DNA from 4 places in the Streptomyces sp. NPDC056222 genome. Region 3 is predicted to be linked to each of the others. Evidence: riboswitches for the same ligand, from Rfam matches in the RefSeq annotation. Region 3 holds a riboswitch; each other region holds the start of a gene.
What was found. A riboswitch is a leader RNA that binds a small molecule or an ion and turns the genes downstream of it on or off. The one in region 3 is predicted to bind cyclic di-AMP.
Positions count from the first base shown of each region.

Region 1: another riboswitch for cyclic di-AMP. It lies ahead of ACFC0D_RS32970 (M23 family metallopeptidase); the one in region 3 lies ahead of ACFC0D_RS18660 (transglycosylase SLT domain-containing protein).
Region 2: another riboswitch for cyclic di-AMP. It lies ahead of ACFC0D_RS16530 (peptidoglycan DD-metalloendopeptidase family protein); the one in region 3 lies ahead of ACFC0D_RS18660 (transglycosylase SLT domain-containing protein).
Region 4: another riboswitch for cyclic di-AMP. It lies ahead of ACFC0D_RS32765 (transglycosylase family protein); the one in region 3 lies ahead of ACFC0D_RS18660 (transglycosylase SLT domain-containing protein).

Region 1 is NZ_JBHJTL010000107.1:15,765-19,966, reverse strand. Features, by position in the region: gene ACFC0D_RS32980 (MFS transporter) at 1-485, shown strand, start outside; gene ACFC0D_RS32975 (PP2C family protein-serine/threonine phosphatase) at 600-1,817, shown strand; cyclic di-AMP (ydaO/yuaA leader) riboswitch at 2,030-2,177, shown strand; gene ACFC0D_RS32970 (M23 family metallopeptidase) at 2,189-3,283, shown strand; gene ACFC0D_RS32965 (PrsW family intramembrane metalloprotease) at 3,529-4,202, opposite strand, start outside.
Region 2 is NZ_JBHJTL010000030.1:3,770-7,971, forward strand. Features, by position in the region: gene ACFC0D_RS16515 (XRE family transcriptional regulator) at 1-396, shown strand, start outside; gene ACFC0D_RS16520 (DUF6126 family protein) at 417-572, shown strand; gene ACFC0D_RS16525 (tyrosine-protein phosphatase) at 582-1,394, opposite strand; cyclic di-AMP (ydaO/yuaA leader) riboswitch at 1,761-1,934, shown strand; gene ACFC0D_RS16530 (peptidoglycan DD-metalloendopeptidase family protein) at 1,939-2,910, shown strand; gene ACFC0D_RS16535 (SGNH/GDSL hydrolase family protein) at 3,074-3,868, shown strand; gene ACFC0D_RS16540 (STM4011 family radical SAM protein) at 3,855-4,202, opposite strand, start outside.
Region 3 is NZ_JBHJTL010000035.1:65,332-69,533, reverse strand. Features, by position in the region: gene ACFC0D_RS18670 (hypothetical protein) at 1-325, shown strand, start outside; gene ACFC0D_RS18665 (hypothetical protein) at 463-1,614, opposite strand; gene ACFC0D_RS18660 (transglycosylase SLT domain-containing protein) at 1,791-2,693, opposite strand; cyclic di-AMP (ydaO/yuaA leader) riboswitch at 2,698-2,883, opposite strand; gene ACFC0D_RS18655 (phosphocholine-specific phospholipase C) at 3,159-4,202, opposite strand, start outside.
Region 4 is NZ_JBHJTL010000105.1:16,284-20,485, reverse strand. Features, by position in the region: gene eno (phosphopyruvate hydratase) at 1-1,186, opposite strand, end outside; gene ACFC0D_RS32765 (transglycosylase family protein) at 1,538-2,224, opposite strand; cyclic di-AMP (ydaO/yuaA leader) riboswitch at 2,228-2,403, opposite strand; gene ACFC0D_RS32760 (transglycosylase family protein) at 2,663-3,589, opposite strand; gene ACFC0D_RS32755 (cytochrome P450) at 3,769-4,202, opposite strand, start outside.

The sequences.
Region 1 (4,202 bases), on a different contig from region 3:
ACGGCACGGCGGCGACGACCGCGCTCTTCGTCGTCTCCGCGCTCGTCGCGCTGGCCGGCCAGCTGCGGATCACGGCCTGGTGCGCGCGCCGGCTGAGCCGTGAGCGGTGTCTGGTCCTCGGCCTCGTGCTGATGGGCGCGGCTTTCCTGCCGCCGGTGGCCGTGCCCGGGCTCGGGGGGCTGCTGCTGTGCGCGGCGGCCCTGGCGGTCGCGAACGCGGTGCTGTACCCGTACGAGATGGACACGGTCGTCGCGCTCTCGGGCGGGCGGTGGGTGGCCACGCACTACGGGCTCTACAACACCGTCTGCGGGATCGGGATCACGCTCGGGAACCTGGGGACGGGCGCGCTGCTCGATGTGACCGGGTGGTCGGCGACGCCGTGGCTGGTGCTGTGCGGGGTCGGGTTGGCGTGCGCGTGCGCGGTGGGGGCCCTGGGGCGCGGCGGACGGCTGAGCGCGGACGCGGTCCCGGGCGCTCGGGGGTAAGGGCCGGGGGCGCGCGGAGGTGAAGGGCGGGGGCGTAGGGGTGAGCGGCTGAGGAGGTGTCACCCACTCGGCCGAGCGGGGGTCGCCGCGCGGCGCGGCTCCCGCCACCCTGGGGTGGGCGCGGTACCGTCCGTCGCCGTGTACGGACCGGGCAGGAGAGCACAGGTGGGGCAGGGGCAGCGAGGCGCGGGCGGCGACGTGAACGGGCGTCCGCGGCCGCGAGCCGAGCAGGCCCGGCGGTTCATCCGGGCCCTGCCCCCACTCGTCATCCTCGGCGGTGTCGTCTTCGACCTCTCCACCCCGCCCTCGTACACGGCGGCCCCGATGTTCTCGGCCGCTCCGCTCATCGCGGCCCCGTTCTTCTCGATGCTCACGACCCTGCTCACCGGCATCGCCGCGATCCTGGCCGGCGTCGGTCTGCACCTCTACAACCACACGGCCACCGAAGTTCCCTCCCTCACCGAGACGTTCACCGTCGCCACCGTCGCCGCCCTCGCCCTGCTCATCAACCGGGTCGTCCTGCGCAGCGGCGAGCGGCTCGCCTCGGCCCGGGTGATCGCGGCGGCCGCCCAGAAGGCGGTCCTGCCGACGCCGGCCGAGCGGATCGGCGGCCTTCAGGTGGCGGCTCGTTACGAGGCCGCGCAGGCGGACGCGTTCATCGGCGGCGATCTGTTCGCCGTCCAGGACACTCCGTACGGGGTGCGGCTCGTGGTCGGTGACGTACGGGGCAAGGGGCTGGACGCGGTCGAGGCGGTCGCCATCGTGATCGGGGCCTTCCGGGAGGCGGCCGAGCAGGAGGCGACCCTCGAGGGCGTCGCGCAGCGGCTGGAGCGGGCGCTGGCCCGGGAGGGCACGCGGCGCTCCAGCCTCGACGCCTTCGAGGGGTTCACCACGGCCGTCCTGGCCGAGATCCCGCGCGTGGACGGACACGTACGGGTGGTGAACCGCGGTCACCCCGAGCCGCTGCTGCTGCACGCGGACGGGGGCCTGGAGCTTCTGGCGCCGAGCGAGCCGGCGCTGCCGCTCGGCATGGGCGAGTTGGCCGCCTGGCCGGACCGGGCGGACGAGAGCCCGTACCCGCCCGGCGCGACGCTGCTCTTCTACACCGACGGGCTGTCCGAGGCGCGCGACGCCGAGGGCACCTTCTACGATCCGGCCGAGCGGCTCGCCGGCCGGATCTTCCCGGGTCCCGAGGAGCTGCTGGACGCGCTCGTCGACGACGTCCGTCGCTACACGGGCGGCGGCTCCACGGACGACATGGCGCTGCTCGCCGTGAGCCGTCCGGCGACCGGGCAGCCGGAGCGGCGGCGGACGATGCCGGTGGTGCCGTGACCATGCGTAGTGGAGAGGTACCGCTGCGATAACAACTGACACACTGTCAGTTCCAACTCTTTCAGGCAGGGGTTAACTGAAGCGGGGTCAAATCGGGCTGTACTGCCTCAATCCCTTGAATGATCACTCGGAACAGCTTGGAATCCGGCCCTCCTGTCTATTAACGTTCGATAACGCAGCGCGGTCGTCCCAGCCGTCGCAAGAGACGGCACCGTGCGCACGCGCCGAATCCTGAAAAGGAACCGGGGAACCACCACTTGGGGTGAATCGGGCACCGTCGCATCCGTGCGACACCGCTCGTAGGAGACCTTCCTGCTCCGAACCCGTCAGCTAACCCGGTAGGCGAGAAGGAAGGAAAGGAGTACGCCTCCGTGGCGTCCAACACCCCTGCCCCCGAAGACACCTTCGACGGGTTCCAAGCGTTCGGTGCGCCGGGCGCCGCCGGTACGGACGACACCACGACGTGGGGGGAGTGGAACCCCACCGAGGACTCCCTTCGCCAGCAGGCCCGCTCCGGTGGCCGCCACCGGGTCGTGAAGCAGCGCTCCGCCTTCGCCCGCTCCTCCACCGTCCTCGGCGTCGGTGTCATCGCGGCCGTCGGCGCGGGTGGCATGGCCACCGCCAAGGACAAGCCCCCGGTCTCCATATCGCTCCCGGACCTGAACCTCCCGGACGCCTCCGAACTGCCGGGCGTCGGCGAGCTCATCTCCGACGAGGACGGCGCCGACGGTACGGGTTCCGGGACGAACAACCCGCAGCCGCTCACCGCCTCCCTCACCCTCTCGGCCGACAGCGCCGAGAAGACCGGCGGCGGTTCCGCGTCCGAGTCCACCGCCGACGCCGGCGAGGCGCTGCGCGCCCGCATCCTCCAGCAGGCCGAGCAGCAGCAGGCCTCCGCCGACGCGGCCGAGAAGGCCGAGGCGGAGAAGCAGGCCGCCGAGAAGGCAGCGGCCGAGGCGGCGGCGAAGGCCTCCGCGGCCGAGAAGGCCGCCGCCGAGGCGAAGAAGAAGGCGGAGGCGGAGGCAGCGGCCAAGGCCGAGGCGGAGCGGCTGGCCAAGCTCGCCGCGAGCTACTCCCTGCCCACGTCCTCGTACACCCTCACCTCCACCTACGGCCAGTCCGGCTCCATGTGGTCCTCCGGCTACCACACGGGCCTCGACTTCGCGGCGCCCACCGGCACCCCGGTCAAGGCGGTCCACGGCGGCACCATCAAGTCGGCGGGCTGGTCGGGCTCGTACGGCTACCGGATCGTCCTCGAGCTGGAGGACGGCTCGGAGGTCTGGTACGCGCACCTGTCCTCGATGACGGTGAGCGTGGGCCAGTCGGTGGGCACGGGCGAGACGATCGGCCGTGTCGGCGCGACCGGCAACGTGACCGGGCCGCACCTGCACCTGGAGGTCCACACCGCGGGCGGCGACGGCATCGACCCGGCCGCCTGGCTGCGGGACAAGGGCCTGTCGGTCTGATCCGGCCGGGAATCCCAGGCCGCTGAGGCCGCCGAGTCTTCGACGCGCCCCCACGCTCTTCGCGCGGGGGCGCGTCCCTCGTTGCGCTCCCCACGACTCCGGCGGTTCTGCGGCACCCCCACGATTCAGGCGGTCCTGGCGCTACCCCCGACGTCAGGGGTGCCGGAACACCGCATCATCCGCGGTGCCGTCGGCGTCCGGCCGCGCCCGACATGCGGCCGACCGACCCGGAGGCGCCCCGCGATCTAGCTCCGGTACGGGTTGTAGCCGCCGTAGTCGAGGTACTGGGGCGGCGCCCAGACCTGGCCCGTCGCCCGCGCGGCGTAGGTCAGGGCGGGGGATGCGACCGCCTTGCGCTGCCAGAGGTGGTGGAGCAGCTCCTGCTCACGGGCGAGGAAGTCAGGTGCGCCCGCGCCGCGCTGGGCGCGGTGGCGCAGGAAGGCGAGGGTCGTCGCGAACGCCTCGTACTCCCCGACCGCTACGGCGGCCGCCGGGCCGTACGTGCGGCGGGCGAAGTCGCGGGCGAGGGAGCGGGCCCGCATCGAGGAGAGCGCGAGCGGCTCGGCGGGGGAGAGCCAGCCGGCCGCCGCGTACGCCGGGAGCTGCCCGGATATCGTGCGCAGCTCCCGCTGCCTGCTCCATATCGCCAGCCAGGTCAGCAGACCGAACGCGGGCACCATGAAGATGCCGTACACGACGATGAAGCCCCACGGTCCGAGGACGGTCGCCGAGCTGTTCCACAGGGCGTGCACGCCCATCGAGAGGACGAGACCGGCGACCGGCAGCAGGACGCGCCGCACGCGCTGGCGCCGGGCGGCGAGGGCGGCGAAGCCGAAGCCGAGGCCGGTGAGCACGGTGAAGAGCGGATGCGCGAACGGCGACATCACGATCCGTGCGAAGAAGGTGCCCGCGGTCATCG
Region 2 (4,202 bases), on a different contig from region 3:
CTCCTGGGGGAGGTTCCGCCCGAGCGTGATCCGGTCGTCAGGGCGGGTCGGTCCGAGCCCGTCGAGGCCGACGGCTGGATCTATCGCCAGGCCGGTGGCCCCGGCCGCGCGATGCAGGCGCTCCGGGTCCACGTGCCGTACGCCACCCGGACCGACATCGTGCGCGTCCACCCCGGGGAGGAGTGGCTCCACGTCCTCGAAGGGCAGGTGCGGCTCGCACTCGGCGACACCGTGCACGTACTCGACCCGGGGGACAGCGCGCACTTCGACTCGCTCACCCCGCACCGCATCGGCGCCGCCGGCCGCGGCGGGGCCGAGCTGCTCTTCGTCCACACGCTGATGCAGAGCCCCGCTGCCGAGCTGTGTCTCGGCGACGGAACTCCGTATCCGCGCTGAGCCCTTCGGAAGGGGCCGATATGTCCGAGAAGTCCGCACCCGTCACCGGCGAAGAGCGCGACGGGGGCAAGTTCCCCAAGGGTCTGGTGCTCCGGCTCTTCGCCTATCTGGTGGCCGGGCACCTCTTCGCCGGGTTCCTCTACCTGCTGTTCATGCTCGGCGGGCAGAACCAGTAGGGGGCGGGGTCACGCCTCGACGACGAGTCGCTCGCGCAGCCGCTCCCGCGTCTCGGGAGAGAGCTCGAGGCCGTCCGTGAGGTAGCTCTCGACCGTGCCCCAGGTCTGCTCGATCGTCTCGAACGAGGCCCGCAGGTACTCGACGCGCGCGTCGAAGAGCGGGCTGAGCAGCTCCATCACCTCGGGCGACATGGCGTCCGCGGCGGTGGAGCTGCGGCGCACCTTGTACCGGCGGTGCGGGTCGTTCGACTTCACGTAGTCGGCCTCGATCGCCTCGCGCTCGACACCCACCGCGAGCAGCGAGATGGCGATCGACAGGCCCGCGCGGTCCTTGCCGGCCGCGCAGTGCATCAGCGCCGGAACGCTGTCCTCGGCCATCGCGTGCAGGATGCGGCTGTGCTCAGCGGTCCGCTCGACAATCATCTTCCGGTACGAATCGGACATTCGGCCGGCCGCCTTGCCGTCACCCAGGATGGCGCGGAGCTGCTCCAGCTCGCCCGTGCTGACCAGCTTCCAGAACTCCTTGCCGTCGGCCGGGTCATTGAGCGGTATGTTCACATTTCGTACACCCGGAAGTTCGACGTCCGGGCCCTCGACCTTCCGGTCCGCCTGGTTGCGGAAGTCGAAGATCGTGTGCAGCCCGAGGGTGGAGAGGAAGGCCGCGTCCTCCTCGGTGGCGTGCGCGAGGTGGCCGCTGCGGAAGAGCCGTCCGAATCGCACCGATCCGCCTGTCACGGTCGGCAGGCCGCCCACGTCCCGGAAGTTGCGCACCCCGGTGAGCTCGGGTTCGGTCGACGGGATCTGCGGCAGCTGCTGCGTCACGAGTGCTCCTGAAGGTTGGCTGATCGAGATCGGTTCCTGGGGCAATCATCCCGGGTGGGGTCGGCTCCGCCTACCCCCGGGGTATGGGAATGGGTGTTCTGTCCGAATTGGGCCCTTAGGTATAACGCGCCCTGGTAATAGGGGAGATGGGTTCGGGTGCGTGAGCAGCGTCATAAAAGTGACGGACCGTGCCTGATCGTTCCGGGCGATCTCCCTGCCGGAAAAGGGAATCGGCGCTCCGCCCTCCACGGAGGGTGACCGGAATTCGGCGTGAATATCCCGGCCCTGAATGCGAGAGAAAAACGGTGGCTTGTTCGCGCCGACTCCGCTCGTCTACGGTCACCGTCAATCCGGTCGGACCGCCGAATCCTGCCACCGCCCGGAATCCGCACCCATCCACGTACGGCAGGAGCGGGGGACCCAGGTAAGTACGCCGAACCGGCTCGATCCGGACGGCTTGGGGTTAAGCCGCGTGAGAACGCGGCCGGACATCTCCAGTCCGAACCCGACAGCTCACCTCGCAGGCGACGGAGAGGAATTCGCCATGCCCGCAAAGGGTAAGCACCGCCGTCCCAAGGTCAACCCGATCACGCGCGGATTCGTCGCCGCCGGCACCGGTGGCGCCGTCGTCGCCCTGCCGCTCCTCGGTGCGACCGGAGCCCACGCCGCCGACAAGGGCGCCCCGACCGTGACGCCCGAGCAGGCCGTCGCCGCCGTCGCCGCCGCTCCCGCGAAGGCCCCCGCCGCCGACAAGACCGCCAAGCCGAAGACGTACTCCGTCGTCCGCGGCGACTACCTGTCGAAGATCGCCTCCGAGCACCACCTGGCGGGTGGCTGGAAGAAGCTCTACGAGGACAACCGCCAGGTCGTCGGCGGGAACCCCTCGCTGATCCTTCCCGGCATGAAGCTCACGCTCGGTGCCAAGTCGACGGCGAAGGCGCCCGCGCCCAAGGCCGCTCCGAAGGCCGCCCCGAAGGCCGCACCCAAGGCGGAGAAGTCCTCCACCGGCTCGGGTGAGCGCAGCTCGCGCAGCGCCGACCGCGGCGCGGTCGAGTCCACCCAGGCCTCGACCTCAACGCCGGCGCCGGCCGCTCCCGCGAAGGCCGCGTCCTCCGGCTGGGTCGCCCCGGTCAGCGGCGGCGTCTCCACCCCGTACCGCGCCTCCGGTGCCATGTGGTCCTCCGGCTACCACACCGGTGTCGACTTCATCGCCTCCTCCGGCACCTCGGTCAAGGCCGTCGGCGCGGGCACCGTCTACTCCGCGGGCAACAGCGGCTCGTACGGCAACGAGGTCGTCATCCAGCATGCCGACGGCACGTTCTCGCAGTACGCCCACCTCTCCTCGCTGGGCGTCTCCGCCGGCCAGACCGTCACGGGCGGCCAGGAGATCGGTCTCTCCGGTTCGACCGGCAACTCCACCGGTCCGCACCTGCACTTCGAGATCCGCACCGGACCGAGCTACGGCTCGGACATCGACCCGCTGGCCTACCTGCGCTCGCACGGCGTCAGCATCTGACGTACACCCAGCACCCGAAGGGCCCGGCACGTGTTGTGCCGGGCCTCTTCGCGTTCCGCAGTATTCCGGCTTGGCGGAATCTTGACCGGTGGCGTATCTCACCCGGCGTCAACCCCTCCTTACGGTCGCGTAGGTCACACCCATAAGGGAAAGATGAGCTCCCGTGGCAGACGATTCGAGATCAAGAGACATGGACGTATTCGGGTCGTACGCGGCGATCGGTGACAGCTTCACCGAGGGCGTCGGAGACCCCGGGCCCGATGGGAAGTACGTCGGCTGGGCGGACCGCTTCGCGGTGCTGCTCGCCGACCAGCTGCCGGAGCACGACGCATTCCGTTACGCCAACCTGGCCGTACGCGGCCGCCTCCTCGACCAGATCGTGGAGGAGCAGGTCCCCAGGGCGAAGGAGCTCGCCCCCGACCTCGTGACCTTCTGCGCGGGGGGCAACGACATCATCCGCCCGGGTACCGACCCGGACGATGTCGCGGAGCGCTTCGAGCGCGCCGTCGCGGATCTGACCTCGGCCGTGGGCACGGTCATGGTGACGACCGGCTTCGACACCCGCGACGTACCCGTCCTGCGCCATCTGCGCGGCAAGATCGCCACCTACACGGCCCATGTCCGGGCCGTCGCCGACCGATACGACTGCCCGGTCCTGGACCTGTGGTCGCTCAAGTCGGTGCAGGACAGGCGGGCTTGGGACGGCGACCGGCTGCACCTCTCGCCCGAGGGGCACACCCGGGTCGCGCTGCGCGCCGCCCAGGTCCTCGGCATGGAGGTGCCGGCGGACCCGGACCAGGCGTGGCCGCCGCTGCCGCCGCGGAACACCCTGGACGTGCGCCGCGACGACATCCACTGGGCGAAGGAGTACCTCGTCCCGTGGATCGGGCGGCGGCTGCGGGGTGAGAGCTCGGGGGACCACGTGGAGGCCAAGCGCCCGGACCTCATGCCCCTCTGAGCGCGGCGGGGATCCGTTCCAGGACGCCTCCGGCGAAAACGTCGTACAGCGGCAGCGTCTCCAGATGGACGTAGCCGATGTGGCAGTCGCAGAGGGCGAGAGGGCAGGCGCGGGGCCGCAGCGCGGCGCGGTACGAACCGTCGTACAGGTTGCCGAGCTCGGCCTTCACGAAGTGGCAGCGTCGCACCGTCCCGTCACCGTCCACCGAGATCACCGACTCGCCGGTCCGGCAGGGGAGACCGGCTGAGGGGTGCGGGCGGCGGCTGTACGGGAAGAGGGGGTCGAGGGCGGTCCAGCCATCGGCCTCCTCGTCGGTGTAGGTGTGCCCCTCGGC
Region 3 (4,202 bases):
CGTCGTGTGGTGGGCGCTGCGCCGGCTGCCTGTGCTGCTCACCCGGGTCACCGTCCCGGCGATGGCGGCGGGCGCGGTCTGCGCGACCGTCCTCGCGCTGCTGGCCGGCCAGCTCCTGCGGATCGCGACGGACGGGTCGGGCCTGCGCTGGGGGCTCCTGCACATGTCCGCCGTCCTCGGCGGAGGCGTGCCGGCCGCCCTGACCTGGGGCCTGGTGGCGGGCGTCGCGGCTGCCGTGACGCTTCGGGTGTCCGTGGGCCGCACCAGGACCACGGACGCCACGACCTCCGTACCGGAGTCCGCCCGGCCACGGCTCGACGCCTGACCTGCCGACGCCCGACCTCCCGACGACTGACCTGTCGGGGCGCGGACCTGGCGTGCCCTGTCCGCGCCCCCAACCGGTCAGGGGCGCGGACGGACCCGGTGCGGCCGTCCGCGCCCCGACATCGCCTGCCGGCTTTGCTACGAGCCCGGGGGCACGTACGCCTGTCGGCTCGCGCAGTTCCAGATCACCGGACGGGCCACCCACGACGCGTCGACGGCGACTCCGCCCACCCGGTCGTCGTCGGACACGGCGCGGGCCGTCGCGTCGCGGTCCGCGCCGAGCGACGGCAGCGCGAGGACCGGGCCGTGCCCCGGCCACAACTGAGCCTGGGAGGGCAGCAGCGGGGCGCCCTCCCGGTGGGTCGTCGCCGTACCCACTGCGACGCCCGTCGTCGGGCTGATCGCACCGAACTCACCCTCCTCCTGCCCGGCGAGGAGGCCGGGGGAGGAGCCGTGATCCTGGAACGGGGGCGCCCACGACCAGGGCTCGCTCTCCGGGTCGAACCGGTCGCTGACCGAGACGTACCCGACGACCCGCCCGGCGTCGTCGATGCCCTCGGCCATGTTGTGGACCAGATACTCGGCGCGCGCGACCGGCAGCGCACGGGCCGGGCCGCCGTCCCCCGGCCACAGCACCGGGAAGGAGCTCCAGGTGAAACCGTCGGGGCCGTCGTACGACTGCTCGGCCGCGCCGATCACATCGCCGCGCGCGTTGACACCGGTGATCCGCGTCACGACCGTGCCCGGTCCCGCGTCCGGCGGCAGCGCCAGGGTCCGCGTGACCTTCCCGTCCCGCCACACCTTCGCCGTGCCGTCGCTGTCGACGCCCGCGATCCGCCCGGCGTCGTCGACGTCCACATCGGACGCGCCCCGTGGCACCCCCTCGGCGAACAGCCGCACCGACGAGGCCCCGGGGCGGTAGCTGAACAGGGCGGTCGAACCGTCCGAGCGGCGGCCCACCCAGCCGGCCATGAGTCCCTGCCGGTTGACGGCTCGGACAGCACCCTCGTCGTAGCCCTCGGGCAGCGGCACACGGTGCAGCCGCTCACCCCTCCAGTACACCGGCAGGCCGCCGCTCGCGCCCACGGCCAGGCCGCGCGGGCCGAGATCGTGCACGCCCTCGGTGGAGATCCCGCCACGGGCGTCCGGCGGGAGCGAGGGAAGTACGGTCGGGCCGGACGTGCACCGTGAGGCGGTCGCGCCGGGCGTCTGGGCGACGGCCGGACCGGCAACCGTGAGCAGACCGGACACCGCGGCGACGGCCGCGCACAGGGCAAGCGTTCTCTTCATACGTCGTTCCCCCCAGGGACGGGATCCGCGATCCCCGTCGCGGATCATCAGTCGCCCATGGTGCACGCCATGAACGCGACATGGGGACGGAATGCCCCAGACCGCTTGGCGGGACGCCGAAGCCCCGGCCCATGAGGGACCGGGGCCGGGGCGTGGAGTCGACGCGGAGCAGGGGATCAGTACGGCCCGTTGACGTTGTCGATGGAGCCGTAGCGGTCCGCGGCGTAGTTGCAGGCCGCGGTGATGTTGGCGACGGGGTCGAAGAGGTCCATCGACGTGCCCGGCACGTGGTAGGCGAGGAAGGTCGGCTCGATGACCTGGAGGAGACCCTTGGACGGCGTGCCCTTGACGGCGTTCGAGTCCCAGAGGTTGATGGCCTGCGGGTTGCCCGAGGACTCGCGCATGATGTTGCGGTGGATCCCGTCGTACGAGCCCGGGATGCCGTAGCGCGCCATGACGTCCAGCGACTCGCGGATCCAGCCGTCGAGGTTGTTGGCGTAGGTCTTCGCCGGGGCGGCCTTGGGGGCTGCGGCGGCGGCCTTCCCGGAAGCCGCGGCGGCGGGCTTCGCGGGAGCGGCCTTGGCGGGAGCGGCCTTGGCCGGAGCGGTGCTCCGCTGCTGCGAGCGGTCGGCCCGGTCGGCGTCCGAACGGGCCGAGGACTTCGACTGCTTGGGCTGCTTCGGGGCGGTGGCGGATTTCCCGCTGAGCGTCAGTTCGAGGCCAGGGTGGATAAGTGACGGGTTGTCACCCACGGCGCTGCGATTCGCGCGGTACAGGGCCTTCCAGCCGCCCTGGACGTCCTGCTCGTGCGCGATCACCGAAAGGGAGTCGCCGCGGACGACCTTGTAAATCTTGGCGGCAGAATTCTGGGCGGCCGGAATTGATTCCGCGATCTTCGCCGGGGCGCTGAAGACGGTCTTCTCGGCGGGGGCGGTCGCGGGGGCCGTCTGGGGCGTCGCATGAGCGGTGGCCGTGGCGACCAGGGGCAGGGCCAGTGCGGCGCCACCCGTGCTCGCAAGGGCGATACCGCGGGTCAGGGGACGTCGCTTGGGGCGCCGGTGCTTACCGTGTGCGGGCATGATGCATTCCTCTCCGGCGCCTGCGGGGTGAGCTGTCGGGTTCGGGCTGGAGATGCCCGGCCGCACACGTGCGACTTCACCCCGAGCCGCTCCGGAGAATCCGGACCGGCGAATAGTGGGTCCCCCGCTCCTGCCTTCGGGTGAATGATCGGTCTTTTCGGACGGTGGCAGGATTCGGCGATCCGTCCGGGTCGAGGTGACCGTAGGCGAGAAATGTCGACAGAAACAAGACGTCGCGTACGTGGGTAATTCGCCGAGGGGATTTCCGCCGCGCCCACCCCGCCGAACTTCCTTGAAGGGCAAGGGGACGGAAGGTGCGAGGAGATGGTTGCAGGCCCTTTGCGTGATTCATCTCACCAGGGGTGTCAAATCGGTCATTAGGGTAAATTCAGGTGAGTTGAGAAAAGGGACACAAGGGATAATAAAGACCCTTGTGTCCCTTTTGGTGGGGAGTGCGGCTGTGTGTCAGCCTGTGATGCTCGCGGTGCCGGTCTCGATGTGGCCCGTGTAGCGGCGCGACCAGGTGCCGTCGATGTCGGCGAGGACGGTGAAGTCGTACCAGCCGTTGTGGTACGCCACGGCGTTGAAGTGGTCCTCGCGCGAGGAGTTCGCCGCCACCGTGTACGTCCACGGCCCGTCGGAGCGGTAGGCGTTCGAGCGGATGGTGAACGTCACCGGAGTGGTGGAGGCGTTCTTCATCGCGAAGTAGATCGCCGTCTTCCCCGTGCCCGGCTCGGTCGCGAAGCGCGCCGCGACCTCGATCGCCTTGCCCGGCTTCGAGGCGTCGCCGATGAAGCGGCGCAGGAAGCGGTTGGGGCCCATCATCGAGATGTCGTACTTGCCCGACCCCGAGCCCGTCCCGATGTTGAAGTAGTCCGTGGACGTCGTGCCCGCGTCGACGGTGTACTGCCACGCCGCCGTGGACCGGTGCTGGTGCGGATGGATCGTGAAGTGCGCCGCGCGCTTCGCCTGCGAGCCCTGGTTCGTCATGGAGAACCAGGCCAGGATCTTGCCCGCGGCACCGAACTCGAACCGGTCGAGGTTGCCGTTGACCTGGTACGGCAGGGCGCGCGCCGGGCGGGTGCCGGCCTCCTGCGCGGGCAGGGCGTTGTCCTGCGGGACCGGGTTGGGCAGGGGGGCGCAGGTCGACTGCCCGATCACCTTGGCGGTGGACGGGAGCCCCGCGGGAACGCCGAAGACGGGGTTCCCGAAGTCGAAGACCCCGGTCAGGTCGCCCGTGACCTTGCGCCGCCAGGCGCTGATGTTGGGGCACGCGGCGGGGGTGCCGAGGGCGGACGTCCAGGTCTCCATGAACCGCAGGACGGAGGTGTGGTCGAAGACCTCCGAGCTGACCCAGCCGCCACGCGTCCACGGGGACATGACGAGCATCGGGACCCGGAAACCGAGCCCGATCGGGACGCCGTCGAGGTACTCGCCCGGGGTTCCGGGCGGCGCGACCGGCGGCGGGACGTGGTCGAAGAATCCGTCGTTCTCGTCGTAGTTGAGGAA
Region 4 (4,202 bases), on a different contig from region 3:
CGGAGCGGGCCGGGGCACCGGTCTTGATCTGGCCGCAGTTGGTGGCGACGGCCAGGTCGGCGATGGTGACGTCCTCGGTCTCACCGGAGCGGTGGGACATCATGCACTTGAAGCCGTTGCGCTGGGCCATCTCGACGGCGTCCAGGGTCTCGGTCAGCGAACCGATCTGGTTGACCTTGACGAGCAGGGCGTTGGCGGTGCCCTCCTCGATGCCGCGGGCGAGGCGCTCAGGGTTGGTGACGAACAGGTCGTCGCCGACGATCTGGACCTTGGAGCCCAGCTTGTCGGTGAGCACCTTCCAGCCGGCCCAGTCGTCCTCGAACAGCGGGTCCTCGATGGAGACCAGCGGGTACGAGGAGACGAGCTCCTCGTAGTACTCGGTCATCTCGGCGGCCGTGCGGGACTTGCCCTCGAACTCGTACGAGCCGTCCTTGTAGAACTCGGACGCGGCGACGTCGAGCGCCAGCGCGATGTCCTTGCCCGGGGCGTAGCCCGCCTGCTTGATGGCCTCCAGGATGAGGTCGAGCGCCTCGCGGTTGGAGTCCAGGTTCGGGGCGAAGCCGCCCTCGTCGCCGAGGCCGGTGGACAGGCCCTTCGTCTTCAGGACGGCCTTGAGGGTGTGGTAGACCTCGGTGCCCCAGCGCAGGGCCTCGGAGAAGGACTCCGCGCCGATGGGCGCGATCATGAACTCCTGGATGTCCACGTTGGAGTCGGCGTGCGAGCCGCCGTTCAGGATGTTCATCATCGGAACGGGCAGCAGGTGCGCGTTCGGGCCGCCCAGGTAGCGGAAGAGCGGGAGGTCGGAGGCCTCGGACGCGGCGTGCGCGACGGCGAGGGAGACGCCGAGGATGGCGTTGGCGCCGAGCGAGGCCTTGTTGTCCGTGGCGTCCAGGTCGAACATGGCCTGGTCGATCAGGCGCTGCTCGGTGGCGTCGTAGCCGACGAGCTCCGGGCCGATCTGCTCGATCACGGCGAGGACGGCCTTCTCGACGCCCTTGCCCTGGTAGCGGTTCTTGTCTCCGTCACGGAGCTCAATGGCCTCGAACGCACCGGTGGAGGCACCGGACGGAACAGCAGCACGACCGGTGCTGCCGTCGTCGAGGCCGACCTCGACCTCGACCGTGGGGTTGCCTCGGGAGTCCAGGATTTCCCGGGCTACGACGACGTCGATGGACGGCACGAGCATCTCCTTCTGGGATGTGACGCTAGATGTGACGCTTGCTGTGCAGGGTCGCTTTGGCCTTGCGCCAAGAGCCTAACCGGCTCCGGGGCTCCGGCCCGCCCGGCGCCCGCCCCCTGGGACGAAAAAGGACCCGAGGGCAGGTATCCCGGGTCAAAACACCCCAGACCTACTCACCGGTAACGCGGGGTGAGGGGCTACGGGAACCCCGCATCCGGGAACCCGGGCGCACGCGGAGCCGGGAAACGCGGAACCCCGGCCCGGCACACACGGGGGAGGGTGCGCCGGGCCGGGGTGGTCACCGCGGGAGGGTCGGAGGGGCCGCGTGAGCCGCCGGACTCACGCGAACCGCCGGGCTCACTTCAGGTGAAGCTGCTGGCCCGGGTGGATCAGGTCGGCGTCCTCGACGACGTCCTTGTTCAGCTCGAAGAGCTTCTCCCAGCCGCCCTCGACCTTCTGGGCGGCGGCGATCTTGCTCAGGGTGTCGCCGGCGACGACCTTGTACTCGCCGTCACCCTTCGCGACCTTCTTGCCGGTCGGGGTGGTGACGGTCTTCGCCTCGGCCTTCGGGGCGGTCCGCTGCTCGCTGCGGGTCGTCGGCTGCTCGGCCTTGCGCTCGGGGGCGGCCGGAGCGGCCTGGGCCGGCGCGCTCTCGGCGGCGCCGGTGTACGCGGCGCCGGAGAGGCCCACGCCACAGCTCGGCCAGGCACCCTTGCCCTGGCCGGCCAGGACCTTCTCGGCGATCTGGATCTGCTGCGACTTCGAGGCCTGGTCGGCGGTGGCGGCGAACGCGGTGCCACCGTAGGCGGCCCAGGTGGAGGCGGAGAACTGCAGGCCGCCGTAGTAGCCGTTGCCGGTGTTGATGGCCCAGTTGCCGCCGGACTCGCACTGGGCGACGACGTCCCACTCGGAGGCGGTCGCGGCCGAGGCGGACCCGGCGGTCATGAGCGGCGCGGCGACGGCGACACCGGCGATGCCGGCGAGGGCGACGGCGCGGGTGGCCTTGGAGGCACGACGGTGTTTGCCCTTGGCGGAAAACAGCATGGGGAATCTCCTCACCGACGCCTACGAGGTGAGCTGTCGGGTTCGGGCCATGTGAGTTGCCCGGCCGCGCGACCTAGCGCGCGGCTTCACCCCAAGCCGCGTCCTCGGCCGCCTGTCTCAACGGCCGGGGGCGGCACTTACCTTGGGTCCCCCGCTCCTGCCTTCGGCGCATGACGCGACGACTGTTCCCATCGGCCGACGGCAGGATTCGGCGTATCGGTCGACGGGGCCCGCGGTGGCGAGCGGTGCTGACCGTAGACACAGACCTCTCCGAAGTTCAAAGAGGCCCATTGGGGAAATATCGCCCGTACCCACTTCGGGACGAAGGGTGTTTACGCAGGTGAGAGGTGACGGAAGCAAACTTTGCGGACGCGATATGCCAGTTGAGGCAAAGAGACCCATGTCTCAGTTGCACAGAACCGGACATACAGCCCCGAACTACCCCTTCGACGGGAGGAGATCGATCGTCAGGTCGAGGCTCTGGCCAGGGATGATGAGGTCGGGATCGGCACCCACCGTCGAGCGGTTGGCGTCATAGAGAGCGCCCCAGCCGCCCGGGAGTTCGTTCTCCCGTGCAATGTCGGTGAGGTTGTCGCCGGGCTTGACGGTGTATTCGCCCGAGTTGCCCTTGGTGTCCGTAACACCCGCGGAGTCCTTGGAGTCCTTGACATCCCCGGAGCCCGCTACATCCGTACTGTCCGACTTCTCCCCATTCCCGCCCGGGGTCGCCTCGCCTGTCGGCGCATCAGCCGGAGTGTCCGTTGGTGCGGCATGTCGACCGTTTTCACCACTCTTGCCCGGATTGGCCGTCTCCTCCGGGGCCGCGTCACCGCGGTGCTTACCGGTGCCCGGAGTCGCCGGCGCGGAAGGCGTGACGGAGGTCTCGGGGACGGCGGTCGGGCTCGACGTCGAGGGCGCGGTGGTCCCGGGGGTGACGGTCTCGGGGGTGGTGGCCCCGGGGGTGGCCGGAAGGCCCGCCGTCCGGTTCGACTCCTCGACCGGGCCCGTGGGCTCCTCCGGAGTGATCGCAGGCCCCGGGTCGACGCCGGGCGCGAGGCCGTCGTTCGTCAGTCCGGCGATCGGGGCGCAGGTGGCCCACTGCGTGGAGCCGGCGGCGAGCGCCTTGTCGGCAACCGCGATCTGCTGGGCACGGCTCGCGAGGTCCGCACTGGTCGCGTACGCCAGACCGCCGTACGTCTCCCAGGTCTCCTGCGTGAACTGCAGTCCGCCGTAGAGGCCGTTGCCGAAGTGTGCGCTCCACAGGCCGCCCGTCTCGCACTCGGCCACCCGGTCCCAGGTGGCGGCGTCGGCGGCGGAGGCGGAGCCCGCGGCGAGCAGCGGCATCGCCAGCGCGGATCCGGTCACGCCTGCGGCGACCACTATGGCGGGGGCCTGGCGGGGTCTGCGGTGTCGTCCGTTCCCGGAGCGCATACGGAGGGCCTTTCGCGTGACTGCTGAGATGACGGTGAACGTAGCGGCATTCGAACGTCAGTAACAAGTCGATGCAGCGGAGATCACGTAAAAGTCACAGTCTTGACGGACCGTCAGCCACCCAAAGGGGAGAACTCGACCGGAAGCGTGCGCAATCCACGCATGATGAGCCCGCCGCGCCACCGCAGATCGGCAGGATCGGCGGCAAGTCGCAGGTCCGGCAGGCGAGTCAGGAGCGTCGCGAGCGCGATCTGTCCCTCCAGCCGGGCGAGCGGAGCGCCGATGCAGTAATGGATGCCGTGCCCGTACCCCAGGTGCTGGTTGTCCCGCCGCGACAGATCAAGGGTGTTCGGCTCGTCGAAGCGCGCCGGGTCACGGTCGGCGGCGGCGAGCACGACGAGGACCGGGTCGCCCGCCGGGATCTCCTGCCCGCCGATGGTCAGCGGCTCCATCGCGTACCGCCAGGTCGCCATCTCCACCGGCCCGTCGTAGCGCAACAGCTCCTCGACACCGGTCTCCAGGAGTCCCCGCTCCCCCGCCGCGATCG